Pararhizobium sp. A13: one gene and its partner. The protein of the gene in region 2 interacts with the protein of the main gene of each other region in a pairwise test. Links are inferred from orthologs where the notes say so. Each region holds a gene or a part of one and is shown on either strand. Other genes may lie near its edges.

The links.
Region 1: the proteins of WI754_RS17675 (region 2) and cyoB interact in binary tests that used the Escherichia coli proteins (3 or more experiments, as listed by UniProt). The link is inferred for Pararhizobium sp. A13 from one-to-one orthologs.

The regions. Positions count from the first base shown.
Region 1 is NZ_CP149511.1:385,488-400,095, reverse strand. Bases 5,686-8,594 are described here. They hold cyoB (cytochrome o ubiquinol oxidase subunit I), read right to left. Parts: upstream 8,188-8,594; coding sequence 6,184-8,187; downstream 5,686-6,183. Other genes in these bases: cyoA (ubiquinol oxidase subunit II), read right to left, coding at 8,286-8,594; cyoC (cytochrome o ubiquinol oxidase subunit III), read right to left, coding at 5,686-6,179. In the rest of the region: WI754_RS23425 (LysR family transcriptional regulator), read right to left, coding at 1-341; WI754_RS23420 (ectoine synthase), read left to right, coding at 465-845; WI754_RS23415 (amidase), read left to right, coding at 923-2,233; WI754_RS23410 (VOC family protein), read left to right, coding at 2,267-2,680; WI754_RS23405 (cyclase family protein), read left to right, coding at 2,744-3,418; WI754_RS23400 (hypothetical protein), read left to right, coding at 3,872-4,189; WI754_RS23395 (SURF1 family protein), read right to left, coding at 4,384-5,130; cyoD (cytochrome o ubiquinol oxidase subunit IV), read right to left, coding at 5,158-5,565; more of cyoC, read right to left, coding at 5,562-5,685; more of cyoA, read right to left, coding at 8,595-9,404; WI754_RS23370 (MFS transporter), read left to right, coding at 9,708-11,033; WI754_RS23365 (aldo/keto reductase), read right to left, coding at 11,286-13,289; WI754_RS23355 (helix-turn-helix domain-containing protein), read left to right, coding at 13,673-14,581. UniProt on the Escherichia coli protein: Cytochrome bo(3) ubiquinol oxidase is the terminal enzyme in the aerobic respiratory chain of E.coli that predominates when cells are grown at high aeration.
Region 2 is NZ_CP149510.1:3,587,398-3,601,923, forward strand. What follows is about bases 5,396-8,222. They hold WI754_RS17675 (aminotransferase), read right to left. Parts: upstream 7,484-8,222; coding sequence 6,308-7,483; downstream 5,396-6,307. Other genes in these bases: WI754_RS17670 (FAD-linked oxidase C-terminal domain-containing protein), read right to left, coding at 5,396-6,311; WI754_RS17680 (ABC transporter ATP-binding protein), read right to left, coding at 7,704-8,222. Also shown: WI754_RS17645 (isoprenylcysteine carboxylmethyltransferase family protein), read left to right, coding at 337-1,023; WI754_RS17650 (2-oxoglutarate and iron-dependent oxygenase domain-containing protein), read right to left, coding at 1,182-2,225; WI754_RS17655 (methionine ABC transporter permease), read right to left, coding at 2,292-2,984; WI754_RS17660 (methionine ABC transporter ATP-binding protein), read right to left, coding at 2,938-4,002; WI754_RS17665 (MetQ/NlpA family ABC transporter substrate-binding protein), read right to left, coding at 4,100-4,891; more of WI754_RS17670, read right to left, coding at 4,902-5,395; more of WI754_RS17680, read right to left, coding at 8,223-8,441; WI754_RS17685 (ABC transporter permease), read right to left, coding at 8,443-9,243; WI754_RS17690 (aliphatic sulfonate ABC transporter substrate-binding protein), read right to left, coding at 9,299-10,267; tauA (taurine ABC transporter substrate-binding protein), read left to right, coding at 10,873-11,880; WI754_RS17705 (ATP-binding cassette domain-containing protein), read left to right, coding at 11,940-12,731; WI754_RS17710 (ABC transporter permease subunit), read left to right, coding at 12,728-13,570; WI754_RS17715 (alpha/beta hydrolase), read right to left, coding at 13,567-14,187; WI754_RS17720 (SfnB family sulfur acquisition oxidoreductase), read left to right, coding at 14,406-14,526. UniProt on the Escherichia coli protein: Shows aminotransferase activity with methionine and histidine as substrates, and to a lesser extent also with phenylalanine.

The DNA of each region.
Region 1 (14,608 bases), on a different replicon or contig from region 2:
AATTTTGGCACCAGCCACCACGAGGCGAAAGACGGAATGACGGCAATTGTGAGGTCAGGTCCCTCGCCCTTTCGTCGGATCTCCGCGCAGGACTGAGACAACTGCGCGAGAGCGTCCTCGACAGCCTGCCCGAGCGTCACGGCATCCTCACCGGGCGATATGCCGCGACCATCGCGTCGAAACAGGGACCGTCCGAACCAGCCCTCAACAGCCTTTATGTGGTGGCTGACCGCGGAATGGGAGACGTTGAGTTCTTTCGCCGCCTTTGTGACACTTTGCAGCCTTGCAACGGATGCCACTGCCCGAAGGGCAACAAATGGCGGAATTCGGGAGGAATTCATTTGTCTGATTTCCTAACAAATATGTTCGATCTATCTGCTTTATTTCATCCGTGCAACTTGTCAAATTGGGGTGTGAAAAAGCAACTAGCTGCTGCTTTAAGAACGAATTGGGGATCGTGAACGATGTTCGTACGCACGCTGGCAGAGCTCATAGGGACAGAACGAGATGTTGATTGGGGTAACGGGTTGAGCCGACGGTTCGTTCTGGAGCGCGACGGACTTGGCTTCGCGCTTATGGAGACGACGGTACGCGCCGGTAGCGAATCCCATCAGCAATACCGCAACCACCTTGAAGCATGCTATTGCATCGAAGGCCGCGGCGAGATCCAAGACAACGACGGCAATATCTGGGCACTTGAGCCGGGAACGCTCTACGCTTTGGACAAACACGACAAACACGTTCTTCGTGCCCACACAGACATGCGGCTCGTGAGCGTGTTCAATCCACCGATCAAAGGTCAGGAATCGCACAATTACGCAAACGGCGCGCACTCCTCGTATTAACCGCAATTCGGTGAATGGAAATGCGCTGATGATAACAGCACATTTCCCCAAGAGCTTTTACAATCTGGGGTGCGACGGTGACCGGTTTCGTTCATAAGTTCGATCACGATTCGACAGCTATTGCTCTCGAAGTGGGTGCAGGACGCCTGACGGCGAGGTCTGTGGCCGAAGACTTCATCGCCCGGACTTTGATGAAAGAGCCTGACATCCAGGCGTTCGCTGCCTTCAATCACGAGCTGGTGGTCGAACAAGCCGATCGTATAGACAGAAGTCCTGAAAAGGGACTGCTTGCGGGTGTCCCGATCGGTGTCAAGGATATCTTCGATACGGTTGACTGGACGACAGAGTTCAATTCGCCGATCTATCGCAATAATCGACCTTCGCGGGATGCCAATGCGGTCGCTCTTCTCCGGCAAGCGGGAGCGGTCGTTATGGGCAAGACAGCTACTGCCGAATTTGCGTTCATGCATACCGGCCCTACCCGCAACCCACATGATCTATCACGAACACCGGGCAGTTCGAGTGCGGGATCGGCGGCGGGCCTCGCGGCGGGCCTTTTTGCCGGAGCGCTCGGTACGCAGACCGCGGGTTCTCTGATCAAGCCGGCATCCTATTGCGGGCTCTACGCTTACAAACCCTCGCAGAACCTGGTTTCACTGGAAGGCGTTAAGCCCCTTGCACCCAGCTTTGACACGGTGGGCTGGTATGGTGCATCCGCGCGAGATCTGAGCCTGATTGCTCGTGTCTTGATCCAGGGGTTACCGAAGTACGTTGCGCCCAATCAGCGATTGAAACTCGGTTTCTGTAAAACGCCGTATTGGGGCTTGGCCGACCCAGATGTTCGCCAAGCTATCGAGGCGACCGCGTTCTCTCTTGCAGTGCGTGGCCATGACGTCGACGAGCTTGTTCTTCCATCGGCTTTCGAAGCAGTTGCCCATGATCACCAGATCATAAACGACTGCGAAGGTGCCAGGGCGCTCCACAAGGAACAAGCGGCCTCCGCCAAATCCATGAGCCCGCAGCTTGCCGAAATGTTTGAGCGCGCGTCGACGACTTCCTGGGAGAATGAAGTTACGACGCGGAACCGGCTGGGGTTGCTCGTTTCTGTTCTGCACGCCACTATCGAGCCTTATGATGCCGTGATTGCGCCGAGCTGCGCCCACGTAGCACCGGTCGGCTTGGCTGCTACGGGAACGTCAGACTTCATAAGGCTTTGGACCGCATTTGGCCTTCCTCAAGCCAATATTCCGCTCATGCGCAGGGACGGGGAATTGCCGATAGGCCTCCAGGTCATCGGTTCAGCATTTTCCGATGTAAAGCTTTTGCACTGTGTCGAGATCCTGTCCGCCATTTTGAACACTGGCTCTCGTTCTGCCTTGCCGGAATGAGCTCGTTAACCTGCATCGTCAAGGAGAATCCATATGCGCTCTGCCTTTCATCTTGCCTATCACGTGACCGATCTGGACGCGTCGAGGCGCTTCTATGGTGATATCCTCGGCTGCCGGGAAGGCCGCAGTACGGACACTTGGGTAGATTTCGATTTTTTCGGGCATCAGATTTCCTTGCATCTCGGCACACCATTCGCCGTCACCCGAACCGGCAAGGTCGGCGACCATATGGTCATGATGCCACATCTCGGCGTGGTGCTGCCGCTCGATGACTGGTTTGCGTTGGCGAACCGCCTTCAGACAGCTCAAATCAACTTTGACATCCCGCCGGTCGTCCGCTTTGCCGGCGAACCGGGCGAGCAGCGCACCATGTTCTTCTTCGATCCCAGCGGCAATCCAATCGAAGTAAAGGGTTTCCGTGATTTCGACGGCATATTTGCGCGCTGATAAACATACGCATCGTCCCAGACATCACATCCCAAAGCCGCAAACCGAAAGGCCCCAAAAGCAATGCCCCTGATCGACCTTACCCACGACTTTGCCGACGGCATGCCAGGATTTTCGTTGAAACGAGATGGCGAGGTCAAGCAATTCACCGCCAGCATTCGTCCTTTCGTCACGCATGAGGCATCTGCTCCCTTCTATGATCACAAGGCGAGCTTCGAAATTACGGAGGTATGCTTCCAGACCTCCATCGGCACATACATCGACGCACCGCGGCATCGCTGGAAAGATCGCCGCGATATTGCCGAACTACGTCTCGACGAGCTTATTCTGCCGGGTATCGTGGTCGATGCCACACCCGCCGAGCCTGGCGCGCGCATTGGCCTCGAACACATCGATCTGCCTGAAGATATCAAGGGGAAGGCGGTTCTGGTGCAATTTGGATGGGACCGACATTGGGGTACTGAGACCTACGAGCAGTATCCGTTTCTTGATCGTGATGTCATCGACGCGTTGATCGCGCGGGGCGCATCCCTGCTGGGTGTCGATACTTTCAATGTTGATACACGCGCCGACCCCGCTCGTCCCGCCCATTCGTTGCTTCTTGAACACGATATCCTGATCGTCGAGAATCTGCGCGATCTGCACCTCCTGCCGAACGACGGCTTCCGGTTTTTCGCCATTCCCATCAAGGCCGTCGGCGCTGCCGCCATGACCGTTCGCGCCTTTGCCGAGGTATAGTGATGCTTACAAAAGGGTTCGAACTTCTGACCCGTGATTTAATGTCAATCAACGGCAACTTCGCCTGAAGCGGTGAAGCGGTCATCACGACCGGCTTGAAAGGAATCGAACCGTAGACCGGCAGTAGAGTGTGCCTTTACATTTGATTGCGGGGGGTAGGATTTCATCTTAACTTGCGGTTCGAACAGCAGCATCGCCAGATTCTGGCGGGCTGTTTCGTGCTGCCGCGTCGCTTGTCGGCGAAACCAATCCCTTGACCAAGCTGCTTCGACACGCAGTCTCTCCCAACTAGCGCCTGAAAAGGCCTACGCTCAACGAAAATTGCGCGTAGGCTTGATTTTGCGCATACCACCACCATCCTTGCGTCTAGGCGTTAGGGCGCAGGGAAGACACCGAGGGTGCCGCGACGGGCGTATAGCGAGGCAGTGCTCGAGGTTTACGAGCTGAACTAGATTGCTCTTCTCAAAGACCTCTTTGTATTGGCCTGTGAACGCTCGGCAGCGCGCTACGCCGCTGTTCGCCAGTCGCTGGGCGAGCCTGATCCGTTCAGGCTTCGCTGTCGCGCCGAGTTGCGTGAAATCGTCGCTGAGCTCATTCGTGGGCGCACCGGACGCACGGACGGCTGGCGACAGGGTCTATCCCGCCGACCGTGGGCGCTTCGTAGAGATTGCCGAAGCCGAGCTGACGGGACTGCACGAAGGCAATTTCGCGCGCTATCAGATCCGCCCCTCAGAGTTCGCGGCCTGGCGCAAAATCTGGGAGGCGAAATGACACCCGTTCCAGCGTTTGCACCACATCTTCGCTCTATCCCCTCCGGCGGGAGCCGCCTTGCGAAGTGCCGCGGCTGCCGTGAACCTGCGCTCTTAGTGACTGCTCCCAGATCGCTCCCTTCGGCTCTCTCGGCGAAAAGGAGGCATGCCGCACCGGTAAGCTCACGTCCCGCAGGGCAATTTTTTCCGATACCGCTATGCAAGCCGCCGACGATACACGAGAAAGGCACCTGACGCACTCATCATCGCCAGGGCATACCAGGTCAGCGCATAGACGAGATGATTGTTGCGAAATCGGACGACCGTCAGGCCGCCGATCGGCAGGCCGCCGGGAACAGGCGTTGCATCCGCGTCAATGAAGTAAGGTGCGACATCGTCGAGGCCTTTCGATGCAGCGATGGCGGCGACGTCGCGGGAAAACCATCGGTCGTTTGCCGGGTCGTTGGAACGCAGGAAAGCGCCGCCCGGTTCGCTCATGCGCATGAGCCCGGTGACCTCGATGTTTCCAGCAATATTGCCCTGCGCGCGTTCGGATGCGTCGCGACGATCCGACGGTACGAAGCCGCGATTGATCAGCACGGTCGACATGTCTTGCCGGCGCATCGGGGTCAGCACCCAGAAGCCCGCGCCGCGCTCCGTCACCGCCTGCACCAGAACCGTCTTGTCGTGTACGAAAACGCCTGTCACGGTGACGCGGCGGTATTCGTCCTTCTCTGCGCCGACAGCGTCCCATTGGGCGCGAGACGGCGCCGACACCGCCTGCGCTTGGATGCGCGCCTCCACCCGCGCGATGAGATCAAGCTTCCAGATGAGCCGCTGTACCTGCCAGGTACCAAGGGCAACGAAAACGGCGACCAGCAGCATGGCACCCATAAGCACCAGGCGGGGACGGGAGGGTGAAATGCTGGACTCCGCCTCTCCCTGTAGTCGATCGATGGTCATGATCGCGCTCGGCCCGTCATTCTGCCGTCAGGGCATGTTCTTCATTATCTCGTGCGTCATCGGCATCATGTTCGTGTTGAGGTGATGCATGACCCAAAGTGAACCCGCGAGCGCGATGCCGACGATAACGAGCGTGAAGATCAGCGCCATCAGCGTCCAGCCGCCCTCCGAGCGCGGGTTCATGTGCAGGAAGTAGACCATATGCACGACAATCTGTACGGCACCGATTCCCATCACGAGCACGGCCGTCGCCAGCTTGCTGTCCAAAACGCCGTCCATGACCAGCCAGAACGGGATCGCCGTCAGGATCACGGACAGGATAAAGCCGATCAGATAGCTCCTCAGCGATCCGTGGCCAGCTCCGTGCCCATGGCTGTGTGCGTGATGCGTGTCCGACGCGCTTTCGTGGGAAGGCTGATGAGGATGCGCACTCATACGAGAACTCCCAGTAGGTAGACAAAGGAGAAGACGCCGATCCAGATCACGTCGAGGAAGTGCCAGAACATCGACAGGCACATCAGCCGGCGGCGGTTTTCCGTGATCAGCCCGTGCTTTTTCACCTGCACCATGAGTGTGACCAGCCAGGTCATGCCGAAGGTCACGTGTAGGCCGTGCGTGCCGACCAGCGTGAAGAACGAGGACAGGAAGGCCGAACGGGTCGGACCGGCTCCCTCCAGTATCATGTGGTAAAATTCATAGAGTTCCAGCGCCAGGAAGACCGCCCCGAACACGCCGGTAGCGCCGAGCCAGAATAGGGTTTCCATCTTGGCGTTGCGCTCCATCTGAAGCATGGCAAAGCCATAGGTGATGGACGAGAACAACAGCATGGCGGTGTTGACGGCGACGATCTTGAGATCGAACAGATCGGCTGGCGAAGGGCCTGCGGCATAATTGCGCCCGAGTACGCCATGCGTCGCAAACAGCACGGCGAAGATCAGGCAGTCGCTCATCAGATAGAGCCAGAAACCCAGCATGGTGCTGTTTTCCGGATGATGATCTTCCGTCAGGTAGAACTGCGGCGTTTGGTCTTTGACTTGGGTCTCGCTCATCGTCTCAGGTCCGTTCTGCGAGCAGCTTGGAGCGCGCATCCTCCGTTGCCGCGACGGTCTCGGCAGGGATGAAGAAATCGCGCTGATAGTTGAAAGTATGGCCGATCGAGACGGCAACGATGGCGATGAAGGACATGGCCACGAGCCACCAGATGTACCATATCAGCGCGAAGGCGAGCACGACGCTGATCCCCGCCAGGACGACGCCCGTACCGGTGTTCCTCGGCATGTGGATTGGCTTGAAACCTGCGAGCGGGCGCTCATAGCCACGGTTCTTCATGTCGTACCAGCTGTCGTGATCGTGCACGACCGGCGTGAAGGCGAAGTTGTATTCCGGCGGCGGCGAGGAGGTCGACCATTCCAGCGTGCGGCCGTCCCAGGCATCACCACTCGTCTCGCGCAGCTGATCGCGCCTCAGATAACTGACGATGATCTGGATGACAAAGGAGGCGATGCCGAGCGCGATCAGGACGGCTCCGAAGGCGGCGATGACGAACCAGACCTGCAGCGAAGAGTCCTCGAACTGGCTGACACGCCGGGTGACGCCCATCAGGCCGAGCACATAAAGCGGCATGAAGGCGAAGAAGAAGCCGATCTGCCAGAACCAGAAGCTCATCCTGCCCCAGAACGGATCGAGCTTGTAGCCGAAGGCCTTGGGCCACCAGTAGACGAGGCCGGCCATCAGCCCGAACACGACGCCGCCGATGATGACGTTGTGGAAGTGGGCGATGAGGAACAGCGAATTGTGCAGCACGAAGTCGGCCGGCGGGATGGCCAGCATGACGCCGGTCATGCCACCGATGACGAAGGTGACCATGAAGCCGACGGTCCACAGCATCGGCACTTCGTAGCGGATGCGTCCGCGATACATGGTGAAGAGCCAGTTGAACATTTTCGCGCCCGTCGGGATCGAGATGATCATCGTTGTGATTCCGAAGAAGGCGTTGACCGAGGCGCCCGAACCCATCGTGAAGAAGTGGTGTAGCCAGACGATATAGGACAGGATCATGATCACGCAGGTTGCGTAGACCATCGAGGCGTAGCCGAAGAGGCGCTTTCCGCAGAAGGTCGCGACGACCTCGGAAAAGATGCCGAAGGCCGGCAGGATGAGGATGTAGACTTCCGGGTGGCCCCATATCCAGATGAGGTTGATATACATCATCGGATTACCGCCGAGGTCATTGGTGAAGAAGTTCGTCCCCACGTAGCGGTCGAGCGACAGTAGCGCGAGCGTGGCAGTCAGGATCGGAAACGTCGCAACGATCAGGATGTTGGTGCAGAGCGACGTCCAGGTGAAGACCGGCATCTTCATGAAGGTCATGCCGGGCGCCCGCATCTTGACGATCGTGGCTATCAGGTTGATGCCGGAGAGCGTTGTGCCGACACCGGCCACCTGCAGGCCCCATATGTAATAGTCGACGCCGACGCCGGGACTGTAGTCCGCGCCCGAAAGCGGCGGATAGGCGAGCCAGCCGGTGCGCGCAAATTCACCCACGAAGAGTGACAGCATGATGATGACAGCGCCGGCCGTCGTCATCCAGAAGGAAAAATTGTTGAGGAAAGGGAAGGAGACGTCGCGGGCACCGATCTGCAGCGGCACGACGTAGTTCATGAGACCTGTCACGAAGGGCATGGCCATGAAGAAGATCATGATCACGCCATGGGCCGTGAAGATCTGGTCGTAGTGATGGGGGTTGAGGTAACCCTCGTTGCCGTTGAAGGCGATCGCCTGCTGGATACGCATCATGATCGCATCGGCAAAGCCGCGCATCAGCATGACCAACGCCAGTATCACATACATGATGCCGATCTTCTTGTGGTCGACGCTGGTGAACCACTCGTTCCAGAGATAACCCCAAAGCTTGAATTTGGTGATCAGGGCGAGGATCGCTATGCCGCCGAGCACAACGACCGCAAAGGTCGCGACGAGGATGGGCTCGTGATAGGGGATCGCTTCCCAGGACAGCCGCCCGAAGATGAACTGAGTTAAACTGGTTTCACCGAACATGTGTTGTCCAAATCTCTCGAAATGCGGCCCAAGGGCTATTGAGGGCCTTGCGCGTCCCCCGGCACCGGATCGTCCGGCGCCGCCGAGCACGGGAAGTCCTAGTGCATTTTATGCATGTCGTGGTTCATCGCTTCCGGCTCCTCCTGCCGGTCCTCGATGCCCTCGGCCGGCTCTTTGCTGCGCGAAGGGTTGCCGGTTTCCGGGAAGGTGGCGCCGGACGCAGCTTCGCCGGAAATGCCGCCGCCCTCCGTATGGCGGTTGTCATGCTCCAGCTTGGCCCGGTTTCCATGGCTGTCGACGCCCGCGCCGCCCATCATGTCCATATGCATCATGTCCTTCATGCAGATCTGCCCGGCTCGCACGCACATGTTGAGAACGGCGTCATAAAGCCCGTTCTCGACGGAGGCATAGTAGCGGACGGGCTCCTTGATGCTCGGCTTCTCAAGTTTCAAATAGGCGTCGCGATTGAGCATAGTGCCGCTCTGCTTCGCCTGCGCGATCCATTCATCGAAACCCGCCTGATTGAGCCCGTGGAACTTGAAACGCATATGGGAGAAACCGTCGCCGCTATAGTTCGATGACAAGCCCTGGTATTCCCCCGCCTTGTTGATCACCGCATGCAGCTTGGTCTGCATTCCGGGCATGGCGTAGATCATGCCGGCCAGTGCCGGCACGTAGAAGGAATTCATCACCGAGGAGGCGGTGATCTTGAAGTTGATCGGTACATCGACCGGCGCGGCCAGTTCGTTGACCGTCGCAATCCCGTAGTCCGGATAGAAGAACAGCCATTTCCAGTCGAGCGCCACGACCTCGACGTTCAGCGGCTTTACCTCGGACGTGACGCGCCGGGCCGCATCGATCCGGTCGAGCGGCCGGTAGGGATCGAGCTTGTGGGTACTGACCCATGTGATGGCGCCCAGCGCAATAATGATCGCAAGCGGTGCGGACCAGATGACGACCTCGAGCCCGGTGGAATGATGCCATTCGGGATCGTATTTGGCGGCCTTGTTGGACTGGCGATAGTGCCAGGCAAAATAAAGCGTCAGGCAGATGACGGGCACGATGATGATCAGCATCAGGATCGTCGAAATGACAATCAAATCCCTTTGCTGCGCGGCAATATCCCCTGAGGGCGACATGACGACCATGTTGCATCCGGTGAGGGTCGGCAGCATGAGCATGATCGATAGTCGGGCGGAACTGAATTGCGTCGGCATTTCGGGCTCAACTTGCGTTCTGTTTAGTCGGCAATAAACAGCCGCGGTCGTACTGGGAATGAGGTGCTTCGTCGCAGCGCAGCATTCTGTCGCAGTGCGATAGAGATTTTTGGCTGTCCGTCGCTACAGATTTGTACTAGCGCAATAGGCGTTATCGGTTTCGCTGCTCTCCCGCTGGGGCAGGCCGATGGGTGTCGACGTCTGCAACCTCGCGCGGGTTTCGAACGTTTCGCCTAATTCTTGATATTGGACGTCGATTAGGCAACACTCGAAGGACATGGCGCACATCGCTCGGAGAAGTTCATGAGTTCGGTCGTCAACCCCACATCCACTGGTCTTGAACGGGATGCCCGTCGCATTCATGACGACGACAAGCCGTTGTCGCCGGGCAGCATTGCCATCGGCGTGGTAATCGGCCGAACGTCGGAATTCTTCGATTTCTTCGTCTACGGCCTCGGCTCCATTCTCGTTTTCCCGAAGCTGATCTTCCCGTTCGCGCCCAATCCGGTAGCCGCGACGCTGATGTCCTTCGCACTGTTTCCGCTTGCCTTTCTCGCCCGTCCGCTCGGCTCCTTTGTCTTCATGTGGATCGATCGCAACTACGGACGCGGGACGAAACTCACGATCGCGCTGGTGATCCTCGGCGGCTCGACGGCATCAATCGCGTTCCTGCCGGGCTACGCGACGATCGGATACTGGGCCGTGGCGCTTCTGGCGCTCTTCCGGCTGGGACAAGGTTTTGCGCTTGGCGGCGCATGGGACGGCCTCGCATCCCTGTTGAACCTCAGCGCACCGCCGAACCGTCGCGGCTGGTATGCGATGATCCCCCAGCTCGGCGCGCCCATCGGCTTTGCGCTGGCGAGCATTCTCTTCGGCTACTTCGTCAATAGTCTCTCCGAGGCCGATTTCCTCGAGTGGGGCTGGCGCTATCCCTTCTTCGTTGCTTTCGCGATCAATGTGGTGGCGCTTTTCGCCCGCTTGCGCATCGTCGCCAGTAAGGAATTCGGCGCGGCTATGGACGCCCAGGAGTTGCAGGCCCGGCCGATCTTCGAGATGCTGAGCAAGCACAGCACCGACGTCGTACTCGGCGCCTTCGTGCCCTTGGCGAGCTTCGCGATGTTCCACCTCGTCACTATCTTTCCCTTGAGCTGGGTCATCCTCAACGGCGGGCAGTCGGCAGCGGAGTTTCTGTGGGTCCAGGTTGCCGGTGCGGCCGTTGGCGCCATCGGCATCGTGCTCTCCGGCGTGATCGCCGACAGAATCGGCCGCCGCAGCCAGCTGATGATCGGCGCGATCCTGATCGCGATCTTTAGCTTCTCGGCACCGTTCCTTCTCGATGCCGGGGGCAAGGGGCAGGACGCCTATATCCTGATCGGCTTTGCCATTCTCGGCCTCACCTTCGGCCAATCATCCGGCGCCGTTTCGTCGCGCTTCACGCAATACTACCGCTATACCGGCGCAGCACTCACCTCGGATCTCGCCTGGCTCCTGGGCGCAGGTTTTGCGCCCCTGGTGGCGCTCGGCCTTGCCAGCAGCTTCGGGATCGTCTTCATCGGCGGCTACCTGATTTCCGGCGCCATCTGCACATTGGCGGCTCTGAGCCTTACCCGGGCGCTCGACCAGTATTAAGGCGTTGTCATGTCCCGTGATCTGCTCGCGCCCGCCATTTCGATCGGGTTGTGGAAGACGCGGGCTACGACGCCGTAACATCTCCCATGCGCGAATTTCGGCATCTCTGTCGCGATGCAGAAGCCAGGGCCGCCCGCCTTGATGACTGCTGCAACATTCAATCCCTTTCAAGCAGAAGTGGTTGAAACGCCTCGATAGCTATGGGCGCGGTGGCAGCAATCGAAGGGCGCGCAAAGAGCACAGCCCAATCGATCAGCCTTCCAGCCAACGCACCTCTTCCGGAGTAAGCGTGATCTGTATGGCCTTGAGGCTGTCTTCCACTTCCGCCACAGTCCGCGGACCGATGAGCGGGATGATCGGGAACGGTTGGGCGATGACATAGGCGAGGGCGATGTGGATCGGGCTACAGCCGTGCTTCTTTGCGAGTTCGATTGCGCGGTCGCGGCGTTCGAAATTGCGGTCGGAATACCAGACCCGGACGATTTCCTCGTCGTCATGCTTGTCGCGCCCTGCCCTGTCGGTGAAAAAGCCCCTCCCTTGGCTCGACCAGGCGAAGTTGGGAATCTGCCGCTTCTTCAGCCAGACTTTCCAGCCGTCGTCTGACGCCGCGACACAGCCGGGCCAGATGGGATCGAGCATCTGCGCCAACGAGAAGTTGTTGGAAAGGGCCGCCGGGGCCGCCTTGCCGTTTTTCTCGGCGTAGACGGTGGCCTCGTCCATGCGTTCGCGCGTCCAGTTGGACCCACCGAAAATACCCCGGATGCGCCCACGCCGGACCTCTGCGTCCATGGCATCGACGAATTCGCCGACCGGGATGTCCGGATTGTCGCGATGCATGAAGTAGACATCAACATAATCCGTCTTCAGCCGCTCCAACGACTGATCCAATTGCTTAGCAATCACGTCCGGATAGCAGAGCGGCGAATGGGCACCCTTGCCGATCAGGACGATGTCCTCACGGTTGACCTTGCGGCTCGTAAACCAATCGCCGAAAATGCTCTCGGTCTTGCCGGCACCGTAGACGAATGCGGTGTCGAACAGGTTTCCGCCCGCCTCGTAGAAGGCATCGAGCGTCAGCGAGGCAGAGGCGAAACTCGGGAAGAACTCGAAGCCGAGCGCAACCGTGGAGGCTGGCTTGGCCACGCCGGGGATCTGCCGTTTGGGGACGTTCTTGCCCGAGACGACTGCCGCGCCCGCTATGTTGGCGGTCCGCCTGGCGGCCGTCTCGATCCCGTACTCGAGACCAACGGATGCGCGCCACCGATCGAGAACGCGCAGATTGGCGCACGTATCTTCAGCGCTCATGCCGGGGAAGGTGAACCGGGTGCGGCCAGCACGGATCGCCTCGCCCACCGCATCGACCTCGAACGAGTAGAGATAGCGCTTCTCCTCGACTTCGATTGCCTGCTGTCCATCGCTCCTGATGATGTCGATGCGACCTACCCCGCCGTGCTTGCCCGAGGCGAACCAGAAGTCCTTCACCTCGATGCGGCCTTTCGAACCGATGATGCGCAGCACGTTGTCCTGCTGTGCCATGATCGAGCAGGACACCTCCGCGACGATGTCGTTGGGGAACTTGAGGACCGCCGACGCCCACTCGTCGACGCCGGACGGCCCCAGACGGGCAGCGCCGGACACCGTCAGCGGTTCGAGGAAAGGCTTGTTCTCGGCGGCACCGGCGAGCATGCACACCATCGAGACCGGGTAGCCGCCGACATCGAGAATGCCGCCGCCGGCGAGATCATTGGCAAAGAGACGGTGCTCAGGGCGATAACCGCCCATGTCGAAGCCGAAACTCGAGCGTATAATCCGCACTTCGCCGATCGTCCCGTCCCGCACCAGTTCGACGAGACGGGCCGTCTGCGGATGGAACCTGTACATATAGGCTTCGCCGGCGAAGACACCGGCCTTTGTCGCCTCGTGGAAGATCGATTGCGCATCGAACGCTGAAAGCGCCATCGGCTTTTCGACCAGCACATGCTTGCCGGCGCGTACCGTTTTGATCGCCCATTCGGCATGGCTGGTGTGCGGCGTGGCGATGTAAACCGCGTCGATCCCCGGATCCGCGACAAGCGTGTCGTAACCCTTCACGATGCGCGCGCCCGGAAAGTCCTCGCCGAGGTGGGGCTTGTCCGGATTGCGGGTGGCGATGGCCACCAGGCGGCCCGTCGCGGAATGGGCAATCCCTTCTGCGAATGTCCGCGCGATGGTGCCAGGGCCGATGATACCCCAACGGATAGGTTGTTCTGAGCTCATGGAATATCCTTTTCGGTCAGTCCTGGGGATTGATCAGCGCAGCCGCGTGCCTTCAGCATCGAACGGGAAACAGCGTCTGTCGAAGAGCCCGACAGGCGCGATTCCGGCCTCCCGATGATCAGCGGTTCACCGGATAAGGTGGCATAGACATAGAGGTGCTCCGCGACAGCCACGCGGACGGAAAGGTCGGCTTCGCCTCGGCCACTGCGTGCCGGAAGGCCTTTGTCGGCGACGCGGGGAACTGGTTGGTGGGATCGCCCTGGAGATCGAGACGTGCCGGAAACACTTGAAGCACATTGAAAACCTCCCTTTTTCAATTGTCGTCCTTCAGCGAACATGGGCACATTATCACCGGGCGAAAATCTGTCTCGTACAAAGGGAATGTGGATTTGGCGGAAAGTAAGATGGTCGAACGAGCGATCAACCAGCCGGGTGCCCGCAGCATCGAGGGCATGCCAACCCGGTTGCATTTCTTCCACGCCCATCCCCCGACTATGCTGCGCGCGCATTGGCATGCGCAGATCGAAGTAAACTACGTGATGCAAGGCTCGGTGCACTATCGCATGGCCGACCATGATCTCAGGCTCGGCGCCGGACAGATATGTCTGTTCTGGGGCGGGCAGCCGCACAGGATGGACGAGTCCTCCGACGATTCCATCTATGCCGGCGCTCATCTGCCACTGGTGCATTTCTTCCGCATGCGGCTGCCGCCGGCAATCTCGGCAATGCTGATGGGCGGCGCTACGATGCTTACATCCAAGACGGATTGTGCCGACGACCGTAACTTTCCGCGCTGGCGTAGCTGGGCTAACTCCGGAGACGAGATAAAGGCCCAGCATGCGGTGGAAGAACTGCTGCTGCGCGTCGAGCGAATGTTCATGGAGCCTTACACGATCGTTTCGTCCGGCAAGGCATGCACGGCCGAGAACTCCTCGGTTTCGCCGTCGTCCGGCGTCGAGCGCATGTGCGATTTCATCGCTGCCAACTTTCTCGAGGAGATCGATGCAGTCGATATCGCCGCAGCAGCCGGATTGCATCCGAAATACGCCATGAACCTGTTTCGCAAGTCGACGGGTATGACGATGATCAAGTACTTGACCCTGCTGCGCCTTTCGCGGGCGCAAGCCATGCTGATAAATTGCAACGACAGCATTCTGCAGGTGGCGCTGGATAGCGGCTTCGGTTCGGTGAGTGCCTTCAACAAGGCTTTCCGGCAGATTGCCGGCATGCCGCCTTCGGATTTCCGGCGCGACATTCGCGTCGCGGCCCGGGGAACCAGTTTCTTCAGCTAGGTAGCTGATTGTATTGACGGAGCCGGT
Region 2 (14,526 bases):
TATCTCGCATTGCTCCCGAAACGGCTTCCTAGGACGCGCTTCGTTCATGCCCATGTTGCGCTGCTTGTGCTGATCCTTGCCAACACCGGCGCAAACCGCCCTGAGGCAAGTGGCCTTGGACCGTCTCTGCCGGGGAGTAGCTACTGGTCGCTTCCGATCCCGACAACACTGCTCGGGACCGCTCTGATAATCTTGGCCGCTCTCGCCTGCTTGTCCTCTCATGCCGAGATCATACGCCGCGTCCGCTCCAGGCGAGTTTACTAATTTATACAGTTGCCGTTGATATTCACTGCAACCGTGCCAAGATGGCCTCCGAACAATCCTGGGGAGGCACCAATGAACAGTCGATATTTGGCTGTTGCTGACATCGCCGGCAGGGTCTGCATCTGTCTCTACTTCATTCCGGCGCTGATAACCCGGGTGATTTTCATTCAGCAGACTTTCGCGCGCGCCGATCTGACGTCTATCGACGTAGTGACTGCAGCAGCCAGTTTTGCGTCCGTGCTGTTCCTTGGAATGATCTGTGTCGTTACAATTACCCGCCTCCCTCCGCTCCGCTCGGCTGAAAGCACGGAGGGCTACATCACAGCAATGGCGGGCACCTTCCTTTTGGTCGTCGTCGCCGGGTATTTGCCGCCCGTTGAAATGTCCATTGCTACTCGCTCGTTAGGCTTGGCTTTGACCATCATCGGACTTCTTGCCTCGGTCTATGTGCTGTTTTTTCTGGGCCGCGCCTTCAGCATCATGCCTGAAGCGCGAACACTGGTCGCCAGCGGCCCCTACTCCATCGTGCGTCACCCGCTCTATCTCACCGAGGAAATCGCGGTGATCGGGCTCATCACCATGAACCTGTCGATCTGGTCGGTGTCACTTGGCGTCATCCACTGGCTGATCCAACTGCGACGCATGGTTAACGAGGAACGGGTGTTGCGGGCAACTTTCCCCGATTACGACTCCTATGCGCAAGCAGTGCCTCGAATCATGCCGTTTACGAACGCGGGAAAGCTGCGGTCGGCGGCGTGACGGCGGAGGCTGATGCGTAGCGCGCAACGCCCTCAGTGAGCGAACATCGTCCGTCGTAGCATCCGCTTGCCGACGCCCGTCTTTGCAGGCCTGTCCATCATCGAATATGGAAGATGATGCGGAGGGTTCCCCGTTTCGATCGTGCTCGGTGCATACCCCTAACCTTCGCGCTGTTCCGGCGCGAGGAGATCGGCGTGATGCGCGCGCGCGACGTCTGGATGCGAACGGAGCCGGCTTTTCAGGTGGTTCTGGCCGACTTCACGGAAGATCGGGTTCAGCGGATCGACCGTGATGCCGCGCTGCGACCCGCGCAACTCTTCGGGCAGATCGATGACCGGAATCGAGGCGTCATATCGGGCACCGAGGAAGAAGGCGACCGAGAAGCGCTCGGCACCCGCCGGCGGCGCAACCACGCCGTGTACGTCTGCCCGCACAAAGCCGTTTGTGGCGAGTTCAAGCAGTTCGCCGGTATTGATGATGAACGTGCCTGGAACCGGCGGCGCCTCGATCCACACCCCCTCCTCCGTACGCACCCTGAGGCCTGGCGTCACATCCTGAAGCAGCACGGTCACGAAGCCACCATCCTTGTGTGCCCCGACGCCCTGATCGGTCTCTGCCACGTCGCGGCCCGGATAGCGGATGATCTTCAGCAATTGCGACGGCTGCGGCTCATAGATCGGCGCAAAAACGTCCTCCGGCTGGCCGAGCGCCACGGCAATCGCCTTCAGCACATCGATACCGATGCGGGTGACCTCCGCCTGATAGGCAAGCAGCAGCGGCTTCAGCTCCGGCAGCGCCGACGGCCACTGGTTCGGGCCGAGAAGACGGTGCCAGGCCGGCGTATCCGGGCCGATTGCAACTGCCTCGCCCTCGGTGTTGACGTCGAGCTGCTCGCGCCAGTCCTGTTCGCCACGCGTCCGCTCCAGGCCCGCCCGATTATAGCCGCGGAAATGCGGCGACTTCACCATTTCGATCTCGATCTTCTGCTCGAGCGGCAGCGCGAAGAAGCGCTTGGCGGTCGCGACGACATCGGCGATCAACTTGGTATCGACGCCATGTCCCGTCAGGTAGAAAAAACCATGGTCATGCAGCGTCTTGCGCAGTTCGGCGATGAATGCGTCCCGCTCTGAGGCCGTTCCATGGAAGCGCGAAAAGTCGAGCGTAGGCAGGTGTGTCTGGACTGGATGGGAATGGAGGGTCATCTGGCTGTCTCATCGGTTGAATGAACGGAATTTGGGCCACTATGGCGCAGCCCGTTTGTACATCGGTCACGTGCTGCCGCGGCCGCGGGCGACCCGGTGGTTGACACTGCGGGCTGCCCAATCACCAGCCATCTGGATCGATTGAACGATGGCGACCAGAGTGACGACCACCGCCACCATGACCTCCGGCATGAAACGCTGATAGCCAAAGCGGATGCCGAGATCGCCAAGGCCACCCCCGCCGACCGTGCCGGCCATGGCAGAATAGCCGATCAGGCTGACAAGCGTGACCGTCTGGCCGGCGACGATGCCTGGCAAAGCTTCCGGCAGGAGAACCTTGCAAATGATCTGCAACGGCGTCGCCCCCATGCTTTCCGCCGCCTCTATCAGTGTCTGATCGACCTCCCGCATCGCCGTTTCGGCAAGACGGGCATAAAGAGGGATAATCGCGACGGTGAGGGGCACGATGGCTGCGAACGTGCCGACCGTCGTTCCAGCGACAAGGCGTGTAAAAGGAATGATCGCCACCATCAGGATGATGAAGGGCGTCGAGCGCACCAGATTGACCACCGTGCCGGCGATGCGGTTAAAAACGGGGCGCTCCAGAAACTGGCCCGGCGCCGTCACCACCAGCAGAATGCCGAGCGGCAGACCGACGAGCGTCGACAACAACGCAGCAACCGCCACCATGGTGACGGTCTGCCGCAGCGAATCAAGAAGGAGACCGGCGAGCGCCGGCGGCAGCAGGTCGAACAGCATGTCCGATGACCTCTCCGTAGAGTCCGAGGGATGAAAGATAGGCAAGCACCCGATCGATGACGGGGGCGCCGCCTTCAGCGATCAGGGTCAGGATGCCGAGCGGACGGTCATCGATATAGTCGATGCGACCATGCAGGATGTTCGGCCGGATGTGGAACTTTTCGACGAGCGCTGCCACGACCGGATCATGGGCAGCTTCACCGGTGAAGACGATGCGCAAGACCGGGTCGGACTCCGCGACCGGCGACGGCAGCAGGCGCTGCTGTACCTGCGGCGGCAGATCCTGGGCGACGATGCTCGACAGAAAGGAACGGGCGACGGCGGATTTGGGAAAGGCGAAGACGTCGAAAGTCGGACCGGTCTCAATGCGCTTTCCACCTTCAAGCACGGTCACGTGGCTTGCGATCTGGCGCACGACGTCCATTTCGTGGGTGATCAGCACGATCGTCAGGCCAAGCCGCCGGTTGATGTCCTTGAGGAGTGCCAGAATCTGTTCGGTCGTCTCCGGATCGAGCGCCGACGTCGCTTCGTCTGAGAGCAGCACCTTGGGATCAAGCGCCAGCGCACGGGCAATGCCGACGCGCTGCTTTTGACCACCGGAAAGCTCCGAAGGATAGGCGTCAGCCTTTTGCGAAAGCCCGACCAGGTCGAGAAGAGCTGGAATACGGCGACGAATTTCGTCCTTCGGCACCCCGGCGATCTCGAGCGGCAGCGCGATGTTGCCGGCAGCCGTGCGCGAGGACAAAAGGCTGAAATGCTGGAAGATCATGGCAATGTCGCGTCGCGCGGTCCGCAGGCTTGCGCCAGACAGCCGGCTGATCTCCAGTCCGGAGACCACGACCTTGCCCGATGTCGGCTGAACGAGGCCGTTGAGGCAGCGCACCAGCGTGCTCTTGCCGGCCCCGGAGCGCCCGATAATGCCGTGTATGTCGCCCTCTCCGATCGTGAGGTTGACCCGATCGAGAACCGGGCCGGTTTTCACGTCGTAGACCTTGGTCAGGTCATCGATCCGGATCAACGGTTCCGCCGACGCGGGCGCGTTGGCCACGCCATCGGCAAGGACGGCATCCGTTTCGGCTGGAAGGGGCAAGTGGCGAACGGTTGCTGTCACGGCCTTACCAACCCGCGATGACGTTGCCCTCGAACGTCTTTTCGACGAAGGCCTTCACTTCCGGCGATTTGTAGGCCTCGACAAGGGTCTTGACCCAAGGCGCATCCTTGTTCTTTTCGGCAACTCCGATCAGGCAGAAATAATCCGACAGCTGATCCTCGACCAGGATGGCGTCACGGTTCGGCTTCAGGCCGGCAGACAGCGCGAAATGCGAGGTAATGACCGAAAAATCGACATCCTCCAGAGATCGCGGCAGTTGAGCGGTTTCCAGCGGGATGATCTTGATGTTCTTCGGATTGTCGATGATGTCCAGCTCGGTGGCGTTGAAGGTGAGGCCGGGCGTGAGCTTGATCAGGCCGCCGGCTTCGAGCAGCTTGAGTGCACGGCCGAGGTTGCTTGGATCGTTGGGGATGGTGACCTGCGCGCCGTCGGGAAGCTCGGCAAGGGATTTCACCTTCCGCGAATAGCCGGCCATGGGCAGGAGCACCGTCTTGCTGCCGACGGCAGCAACTGCGAGGCCGCGATCCTTGTTCTGCTGGTTGAGGTAGGGCGTGTGCTGGAAGCCGTTGGCATCGAGGTCGCCGTCGTCGGTTGCCGGATCGATCAGCGCGCCATCCGAAAATTCGACGACCTCGACATCGAGGCCCTTTGCCTTGGCGACGGGCACGAGTGCTTCGGCGATCTGGGCGTGCGGCCCAGCAGTGACCCCAAAGCGGATCGTTTCGGCCGAGGCAGAGCCTGCGAAAAGAAGGCCCAGGGCAGTCAGGGCAGTGAGAACGGTGGATGAACGGCGCATGAAATATCCTTCAGGAGTGTGCGGTTGGATGATCGGCGGGGTCGGGCAGAACCTTCCCCGGATTGAGAATGCCGTGCGGATCGAAAGCCGCCTTTAGCCGGCGCATCAGGGCAACGGCTTCCCGGCCGTGTTCAAGCTCCTGATAGGCGCGCTTGCCGAGGCCGACCCCGTGTTCGCCGCTGGCGGTGCCGCCGGCTTCAAGCGCACACAGCACGATGCGGTCCGCGAGACGGTGAACCTCGTCCACCTCGCCCGGCAAATGCATGAAGACACAATGGAAATTGCCGTCGCCGACATGGCCGACGATATATGCCGTAAGCCCGCTGCGATCCACGTCTGCGCGGGTTTCGAGGATAACCTCGGCAAGCCGCGAGATCGGCACACAGACATCGCTCGGCCAGGAGTGCGCGCCAGGACGCTCCGCCTTCGCCCAGGACAGTGCCACACGGCGGATCTCCCAGAGCTGTTGCGCCGCGGCGCGATCACGAGCCCAGACAAGTGCCGTCCCACCGTGCTCGGCAACGATGGCAGCAATCGTCGCAGACAGAGAGCCGATCTCTTCGGCCTGGCCGTGAAACTCGAAAAACAGTGTCGGCAGTGGCGCCAGCGACAGCGCACCGCGACGGTTGATGACCGCGACCAGCGGTTCGTCCAATAGCTCGACGCGGCCGATCACAAGCCCGAGACGCTTGATATCCGTCACGGCGGCGACGGCGCCGGCCAGGGTCGCAAATCCGGCATGGGCTGAGAGCGCCTCGGGTACCGGATGCAGCCGCAGTATCGCCTCTGTGACAATCCCGAGTGTCCCCTCGGATCCGACGAGCAACCGGGTGAGGTCATAGCCGGAAGAGGACTTTCGGGCCAGCGATCCGGTCCGGACGATCTTTCCATCTGCGGTGACAACCGTGAGGCCGAGCACGTTCTCGCGCATGGTGCCGAATCGAACGGCATTCGTGCCGCTGGCACCGGTCGCCACCATGCCGCCGATCGAAGCATCGGCACCGGGATCGACGGGGAAGAACAGACCGGTTTCCCGCAATGCATGATTGAGCGCGAGCCTGCGCACACCGGCGCCGACGCGCACGATCATGTCGTCGGGGCGAATTTCCAGCACGCCGTCAAGGCGCGACGTGTCCAGCGATATGCCGCCATGAACGGGGATCGCGCCGCCTTCAAGGCCGGAACCCGCGCCGAACGGCACAACGGGGACGGTGTAGCGGGCGGCGATGAGGACTAGGTCGGCAACGTCCTGCGTGGTTTCCGCAAAGACGACGACATCCGGCGATACGGCCGCATGATGGCTCTCGTCGCGGGCATGGAGGTCGCGCACAGAAGCCCCGGTGACGACGTTCTCGCCAAAGCGCTCCTTCAGCGCCACAAGGGCAGCGGCAAGGCCGGACGAGGTGACATGCGTGCTCACGAAGCAGCCTTCCAGCTCTGGCCTTCGCGCCAGCGGGCGAGCCGGGCGACCGCCTCCTCCAGGGTTTCGAAGGTCTTGGCAAAGCAGAAGCGGACATGACTGGTTACGTCGCGCGCGCCGTAGAACGAGGACACCGGAACCGGCGTCACGCCAGCCTCCAGCGTGAGACGGCTGCTGAAGGCGAGGTCATCCTTCTCGGGGTCGAAAGCGCCGATATCCGCGACTGCGAAATAGGTGGACCAGACATCGGAGACATGGAAGCCCGCGCGGCGCAAACCGCCAACGAGCACATCGCGCCGGGCTGCGAGGTCGCGGCGCAGACCTTCGAAGTAGCTGTCTGGCAAATTGAGGCCGACGGCGACGGCGGCCTGCAAGGCCGGCGGCGTGGTGAAGGTAACATATTGATGGGCGCGCGAAATAGGCCCGAGGAGATCCGGCGCGGCGGTTACGTAGCCCACTTTCCAGCCGGTTACCGAAAAGGTCTTTCCGGCGGAACCGATCCGCACGACACGATCATGGATTTCTGGCAGCGACAGGAAGGATGTGAAGGAATTGCCGTCGAAGACGAGATGCTCGTAAACCTCGTCTGCAACGATCACGAGGTCATGGCGACGCACCAGCGCCGCGAGAAACGCCAGTTCTGCAGCGTCGAAAATCTTGCCAATCGGGTTCATCGGATTGTTGACCACGATCATTCTCGTCCGCGGCGTGATCGCCATCTGCAGTTCGTCGCGCGGCAGCTGCCATTCCGGCGGCGCAAGCCGCACCGGAACGGGAACCCCGCCGGCCCGGCGAATGAGGGCGCCGTAGGCATCGTAGACAGGTTCTAGCACGATGACCTCATCGCCTGCGTTCAAGAGCGCGAGGAAAGTGTCGGTGAGCGCCTCGGTCGCGCCTGAGGTCACCAGAACTTCGCGCTCCCAGTCGACCTCGAGGCCGAGAAAGCGCCGCGCATTGTCGGCAACGGCACGACGCAGCGACGGCAGCCCCATCATCGGCGGATACTGGTGCGGTCCATCGCGAAGCGCCTGAATGGCCGCCTCGATCAGCTCCGGTGGTTCAAGCCCTTCCGGAAAACCCTGACCGAGATTGATCGAACCCGTCTCGGCGGCGAGACGCGACATGGACTCAAAAACAGACGTGCCCGGCGCACCAAGGACAGAATTGACCAAAACCACACCTTTCTTGCATCGAAGTCGCTCATCGAAACTGAAGCTTATTAGCTATAAAATCGACGTACAAAGTATATTATTATTGATCGACGATCCTTCTGCGAAATGATTTTCTGGATGCAGGAGCCGCATCGTGAATACCACTTCGGCACCCCGAACTTCGTAGCCTTGCCGGCCTCGAAACGCGTTTCAGCAATAGCGGCCGAGCTCATTGAGGCGATCAAGCCGCCGTTAAAGTGGTATCAAGCAATTTCAACAAACTACGTTTGGCTGCCTCGAAACCCGGTGAGGCCAGATCGCGCGATTTCGGCATATCAACTGCCAATTCCTTGTAGATGCGACCTGGCCAAGGTTGCATGACAATCAGGCGGTCAGCCAGTATCAGTGCCTCGTCGATGTCGTGGGTTACCAGAACGAGCGTGGGTTTGGCCTCCGCCCAGATGTCAAGAAGATGCTTCTGCAGGTCGGCGCGGGTGAAGGCATCCAGAGCGGAGAAGGGCTCATCGAGGAGAAGAACCCCCGGCTGCGTAACAAGCGCACGCGCTATGGCAACGCGTTGTGCCTGCCCGCCTGACAGTTCCTTTGGCCACCGGTCGGCAAGGTCAGCCAAACCGACTGTCTTCAGGCTCTTTGCAACCCGCCGGCGGCGCTCATCCGCGTCGATATCGGCAAGGCCGAAACCGACATTGTCCGACACCGTGAGCCACGGCAGAAGTCGAGGCTCCTGGAAGATCAGATTTATCAAAGGGTGCGGGCTGGAAATCGTCTCCCGGTCGAGCGAAACCGACCCGGCGCTCGGCGTGTCAAGTCCGCTGATCAGCCGCAGGAGCGTGCTCTTGCCGCAACCCGACCCACCAATGACCGCGGTTATTTGTCCCGGCTGGATGTCGATTGACACCCGGTCGAGGGCATGGACCCCATTTGGATAGACCTTCGTGACGTTGCGCAATGACAGCATCTCAACCCTCCCGCCGGAAATTGTCCTGCCAGCGCACCAGTGGCGCCGTGGCGGCGACAAGCAGACTGTCAGTCGCCTTGCCAATGAGCGCAAAGGTGATGATCGCCGCGATGATCTGATCCGGCTTGCCAAGCTGCTGGCCATCGACCAACAGGTAGCCCAGCCCCTCGGAAGCGCCCATGAACTCCGCCGCGACGACGAACATCCAGCCGAGACCCAGCCCCGACCGCAGTGACAGGATGTAGGACGGCAGGATTGACGGCAGCAGGATTCGCCGGACGAGCGCAAAACCCGAGAGGCGGAATATGCGTCCGACTTCGACAATCTTGCGGTCGACGGACTGCAGCGCGCCGCAGACGCCGAGATAGACCGGAAAGAAAACGCCGACGGCAATGAGCATGACCTTCGACGTTTCGAAGATGCCGAACCACAGGATGAAGAGCGGAACCCAGGCGATCGACGGGATCGCGCGAAGCGCCTGGATGGTGGGATCAAGCAGACGGCGTGCCGGACCGAAATAACCGGTCGCAGCTCCCGCGATCGTTCCGGCAACCGTGCCCAGACCGAAGCCGAGGATCACCCGCAATGTCGTGATCGAGATATGGCTGAGCAAGTCGCCAGATAGCAGAAGACCCCACAGCGTTGCCATGACGCGGGATGGTGGCGGCATCAGCCGCCCGGTGAAAAGGCCAGACGCGATCGAAGCCTCCCAGATAAGCAGAACCGCCACCGGTACGGCCCATGCGACCGCGACACGTGCGCCGGCCGCCGATATCCAAGATGCCGCAGGGGCCTGCGGCATCGGGATCACAAGGGGACGGGCTGTTTCTGCTGTATCCGTCATGAAAACGCGAACCTCACTGGCTCTGGCCGACTGCAAAGCGCTCGTCGATCAGTTCGGCCGTGACCGCATCGATGTTCACATCGGCCGGCAGAACGCCAGCGCTCTGGAGCGCCTTGCCGGCGGCGGCGATCGTCTCGCGCTGCAGAGCACCGATCGTTAGCTGGGTCAGGTCAGTGCGCTCCAGTTGCTTGGCGATCACGTTTTCCGGCAGCTTTGCGGCTTCGACCAGCACGGCCTTCAGCGCGGCCGGATCGGCAACCGCGTCCTGCCGGGCCTGCTCGTAGGCCGCGATGACGCGCTTGACGATATCCGGATGCTCGGCGGCGAAAGTCTCGCTGGTATTCAGAACGCCCCACGTGTTGTTTTCGGGCTTGCGGTAAAACAATGCGGCATTTTCCTCGACCTCGGCCGACGCCATCAGCGGATCAAGGCCGGCCCAGGCATCGACGTCGCCACGCAGCAGAGCAAGTTTGCCGTCCGCGTGCTGCAGCAGCACCAGCTTGACATCAGTTTCCGAGAGACCGGCATCCGCCAGTGCGCGCACGAGAAAGATATGCGGGTCGGTACCGCGCGTGACGGCGATCGACTTGCCCTTGAGATCGGCAACCGACGCGATGCCCGTGTCCGCACGGGTCACCAGCGCCGTCCATTCAGGCCGGGAATAGACATAAATCGACTTGACCGGATTGCCGTTGACCCGCGCGATCAGTGCTGCGGCACCAGCGGTCGAACCGAAATCGATCGAACCGGCATTGAGGAACTCAAGTGCCTTGTTGGAACCGGCAGACTGCACCCAGCGGACACTGATCCCATCCTTCTCGAACTCCTTTTCGAGCAGGCCTTCCTTTTTCAGAAGCAGGCTGACCGGATTGTATGTTGCCCAGTCGATCCGGATCTCGGAGATTTCCGCGGCGGATGCTGCGGAAAGTCCCAGACTGATTGCGGCGGCAAGCCCCAGCAGTGTCGAACTAAAGAACTTCATGATTTTCGTCCCCTTTTCAGTGCGCCCCCTGCGCAAATCTCGATGAGAGAGCAGCGTAGCGGCCGCTGTGAAGACGGGCGAACAATTAGATATTAATATCTATCTATTTTATAGAATATGCTTCCCTCGGGAAAACTGAGACTGATGGCAAGCAACGCCGGCCCCCGTGCCTTAGACAGCGCGCAGCTTTCAGCCTTGCCAGTGCACCGGTAGTCGACGGACAGGAAAGACGGCGGATCGCCCACCCCCTGTCCGTGCTATTGGTCAGCTCCAGGAATGGAGCGGCGGCTTCTCGCCGTTGAGGAAATCATATTTCCAGCGGACCGGATCGTGCGGCGTGCGGGTGCGGCGTTGCGCCAATGGCGGTCAAGACCGTGTGCGTCGAGCGCGTTCCGACCAGTTCGAACATCTTGTTGGTGGCTTCGGGCCGGCGGAATGTTCCGTTTTTGAACTTTAGAACATCATTGCGAAAAGACAGGCATTCAGAGAACATTATATCTACATTAAATATATCGACTAAGTGATGTTAATGGTGACGTTTCCGATTATCACACCATGGGGTCCGGGCCGGAAACGACAAGTCTCGAACGGCAAAGAGGATCAATATGTCCATCACAAGACGTCTTTTCGTATCGGTGGCCGCAGCCGCCGTTTTCATCGCTGCCAATATCGGCTCGTCCTATGCCGCCGATGTGACAGTCAACATCGGCTACCAGCCCATCGTCGAACCATCGCGCGTACCGCAGGCCGACGGCACCTATGAGAAGGTGACGGGAGCCAAGATCAACTGGCAGAAATTCGACGGCGGCGCCGACGTGATCGCCGCCATTGCATCGGGATCGCTCGATATCGGCTATGTCGGCTCGTCACCGCTGGCGGCCGCGGCAAGCCGGGGGCTTGGGATCGAGACGATCTTCGTCGTCGGCCTGATCAGCGAAGCGGAAGCACTGGCTGTCAAGGGTGTTACAAAGCCGGAGGAACTGGCAGGCAAAAAGATTGCCACACCTTTCGTCTCGACCGCGCATTACAGCCTGCTCACCGCGCTAAAGCACTGGAACGTTGATCCGAAGTCGCTTGAGATTCTCAACCTGCGGCCGCCGGAAATTGCGGCCGCCTGGGCGCGTGGCGACATTGACGGCGCCTATGTCTGGGATCCGGTTCTGACCGAACTGAAGAAATCGGCCACAGTACTTGCGACCTCGGCGGATGTCGCCGACTGGGGTGGCCCGACATTCGATGCCTGGATCGTCAGCAAGGATTTTGCTGAAGCCCATCCGGAAATCGTTACCGCCTTCGTAAAAGTTACCGGCGATGCCTATGCCTCCTATCGCGCCAATCCAGATGGATGGAACGGCACATCGGCGCAGGCGGAAAAGATCGCGAAACTGACCGGCGCCAAACAGGATGAGGTTCCGGCGCTGCTCAAGGGCTATTATTTCCCCTCGCTCGAAGAACAGGCCGGCACCGGACTGCTGGGCGGCGGCACCGTTAAGGCGGTCGCCGAGACATCGGCCTTCCTTCTGGAACAGGGCAAGATCCCGTCGGTCCTTCCGGACTATGCGCCCTACGTCTCGACCCGCTGGGTCGAGGAAGCAGTCAAACTTTCTTTCTGAAAATGACGCACTCGCCGGGCGTCCCCGCCGACGCTCGGCCCTTCCGAAAAGGTCTTGCCGTGAGCTCTCTTACTTTCGAAGGCGTTTCCCTGGACTATGGCGCGCCGAATGGAAACGCGGGGCCGGTTCTCGATTCCATCAATCTCAGTATCCGCTCCGACGAATTCGTTGCGGTTATAGGCCGCTCGGGCTCCGGAAAGACAAGCCTCCTCAATCTCGCCGCCGGCTTCCTTACGCCCGGAAAGGGCCGTATCGCGGTGGATGGCAAGCCGGTTACAAAGCCCGACGCTGATCGCGCGGTGGTCTTTCAGGACGACGCGCTCTACCCTTGGCTCGATGCCCGCGACAATATCGCCTTTCCGCTGCGGCTGCGAGGGATGGCCGTGGCAGAGCGGCACAAAGTGGCGGAACAACTGCTCGCCCATGTGGGACTGGCTGGCGCGGGCCAAAAGAAGATATGGGAGTTGTCCGGTGGCATGCGGCAGCGCGTCGGCATCGCCCGCGCACTCGCGTCGGAACCGAAGTTCCTTCTGCTGGACGAGCCCTTGGGCGCCCTCGATGCGCTGACACGGGAAAGGATGCAATCCTTCCTTCTGGGCGTCTGGGCGGACAGCCGGGCCGGCGTCATGCTGATCACCCACAGCATCGAGGAAGCGCTTTTCCTTGCCACGCGGATCATCGTGCTGTCGCCCAATCCGGGCCGCATCACCGCCGACATCCCCGTATCCTTCGGACGAGCCGCGCTCGATGGCAGAGCAGCCCGGTCGATCAAGAAGGATCCCGCCTTCCAGACACTGCACGACAGACTGACAGACCTCATTCACGACACAAGGACGGAGCACGCCGCATGACGCTGCCGATGGAAACTCCGGCTCCCGCCGGCGCGATCGCAAAAGCGGACGATAACGGCCCAAAAGCGCGCCTCATCACTCCGACCGGCCTGGTATCTGTAGGGACCGTTGCCCTCCTCATCACCGGCTGGTGGACGCTATCCTCTTATCAGGTGGTTTCGCCCGTTTTCCTGCCCTCGCCACTGACCGTTGCCGTGTCGTTTGGTAATCTCGCTACCACGGGTTTCGTGGATTCGACGCTGGCGCAGCACACGCTGGCCAGCCTGCTGCGGATTTTCGCAGCCCTGCTTGCCTCTGTCACTATCGGCATTCCCGTTGGTCTCGCCATTGCGTCAAGCCAAGTCGGCAAGGGGATTTTCGACCCTATCGTGGAATTTCTCAGACCCTTGCCGCCGCTTGCCTATCTGCCGCTGATCATCATCTGGGTCGGCATCGGTGAGACCTCGAAAATCGTTGTTATCTCGCTCGCCATGCTGCCGGCGATCATCCTCTCGACAGTGGCGGGGGTGAAGTCTGTTTCGAGCGACAGGATCAACGCCGCCCGCTCCTTTGGAGCCACGCCCACCCAGGTTCTTCGGCATGTCACGCTTCCGAGCGCCCTGCCCTCCATACTCACCGGGATCCGGATCGCGCTTGGTGCGGGATGGTCTACGCTGGTTGCCGCGGAACTTGTCGCGGCAACACGCGGCCTCGGGTTCATGATTCAGGCTGCCGCCCAATTTCTGGTCACCGACGTCGTCATCGGCGGCATTCTTGCCATCGCCGCGATCGCCTTTCTGCTGGAAACCGTTGCGCGACTGATCGAACGGCGCTTCGTTCCCTGGGGAAGCCGGCTCTAGGACAGCAATCGTCTGTCCCGAACTATTCCCCGGAACGGGCGGTGCGAACCGATCCTTGATACCGTCCCGGGCATCCCGTCCGAACCATCGCGCTGGAAGAGGGACGCGAGCCTATAACCATGCACCCAACGCCCAAATCCGCTTGCCACGTTGATGTGTCCGGCATACCCAAGATCGATCAGATCACTGCCCCAAACGGACGCGTAGTGCCGGCATTGCTCGAACGGCATATAAGGGTCGTTCAGGCTCGCGATGACAAGGCTTGGAAACGGCAATCGTTTTTCCGGCATCGACCCGAAGCGGATGGCATCCGGATGGATTTGGTCTGTCCTGTCGAGATGACAGGGCGCAACAAGCAGCGCCCCACGGATTCTTTCAGCCGATGCCCGACCTGCAAGATGCGCAGCCAGCAAGCAACCAAGGCTGTGCGCGACGAGTATAACGTCACCGTGCTTTTCGAGAGCAGATTCAAGACGCACGAGCCAAGCATCCAGATGCGGCCGGTCCCAGTTGTCCTGCTCCACCAGGCGCGAGCCGGGATAGTCGGACAACCAATGCTGCTGCCAATGGTCCGTTCCAGACCCCATGAAACCCGGCAGGATAAGTGTACGCGTCATCGCGTCGGCTCCCACAAACGAAGAGTGGATGCCCTTTCGCGAACGATCTGGCTTGAACGAAGACAGACACCCAACCATGACGCCAACTATGACGGCGGCAAAAAACTTCTGTAAGGAAAGAAAATTCAATATCCATAAAATCGATAGAATATGCTACCTTCACGAAAATTCGTCATTCCGCCACTGATGATCCACCCTCACAGGATTGGAAGCGATTTATGGCAACCGTGTCACATCTCTCCGAGCATATCCGCCCAGCGGCACACAGGCTCAGGACGGAAGAAGAGGCTCTCGAAGCGGCACGGCGCCTCGCGTCGATCTTTGCAGAGCGGGCGAGCG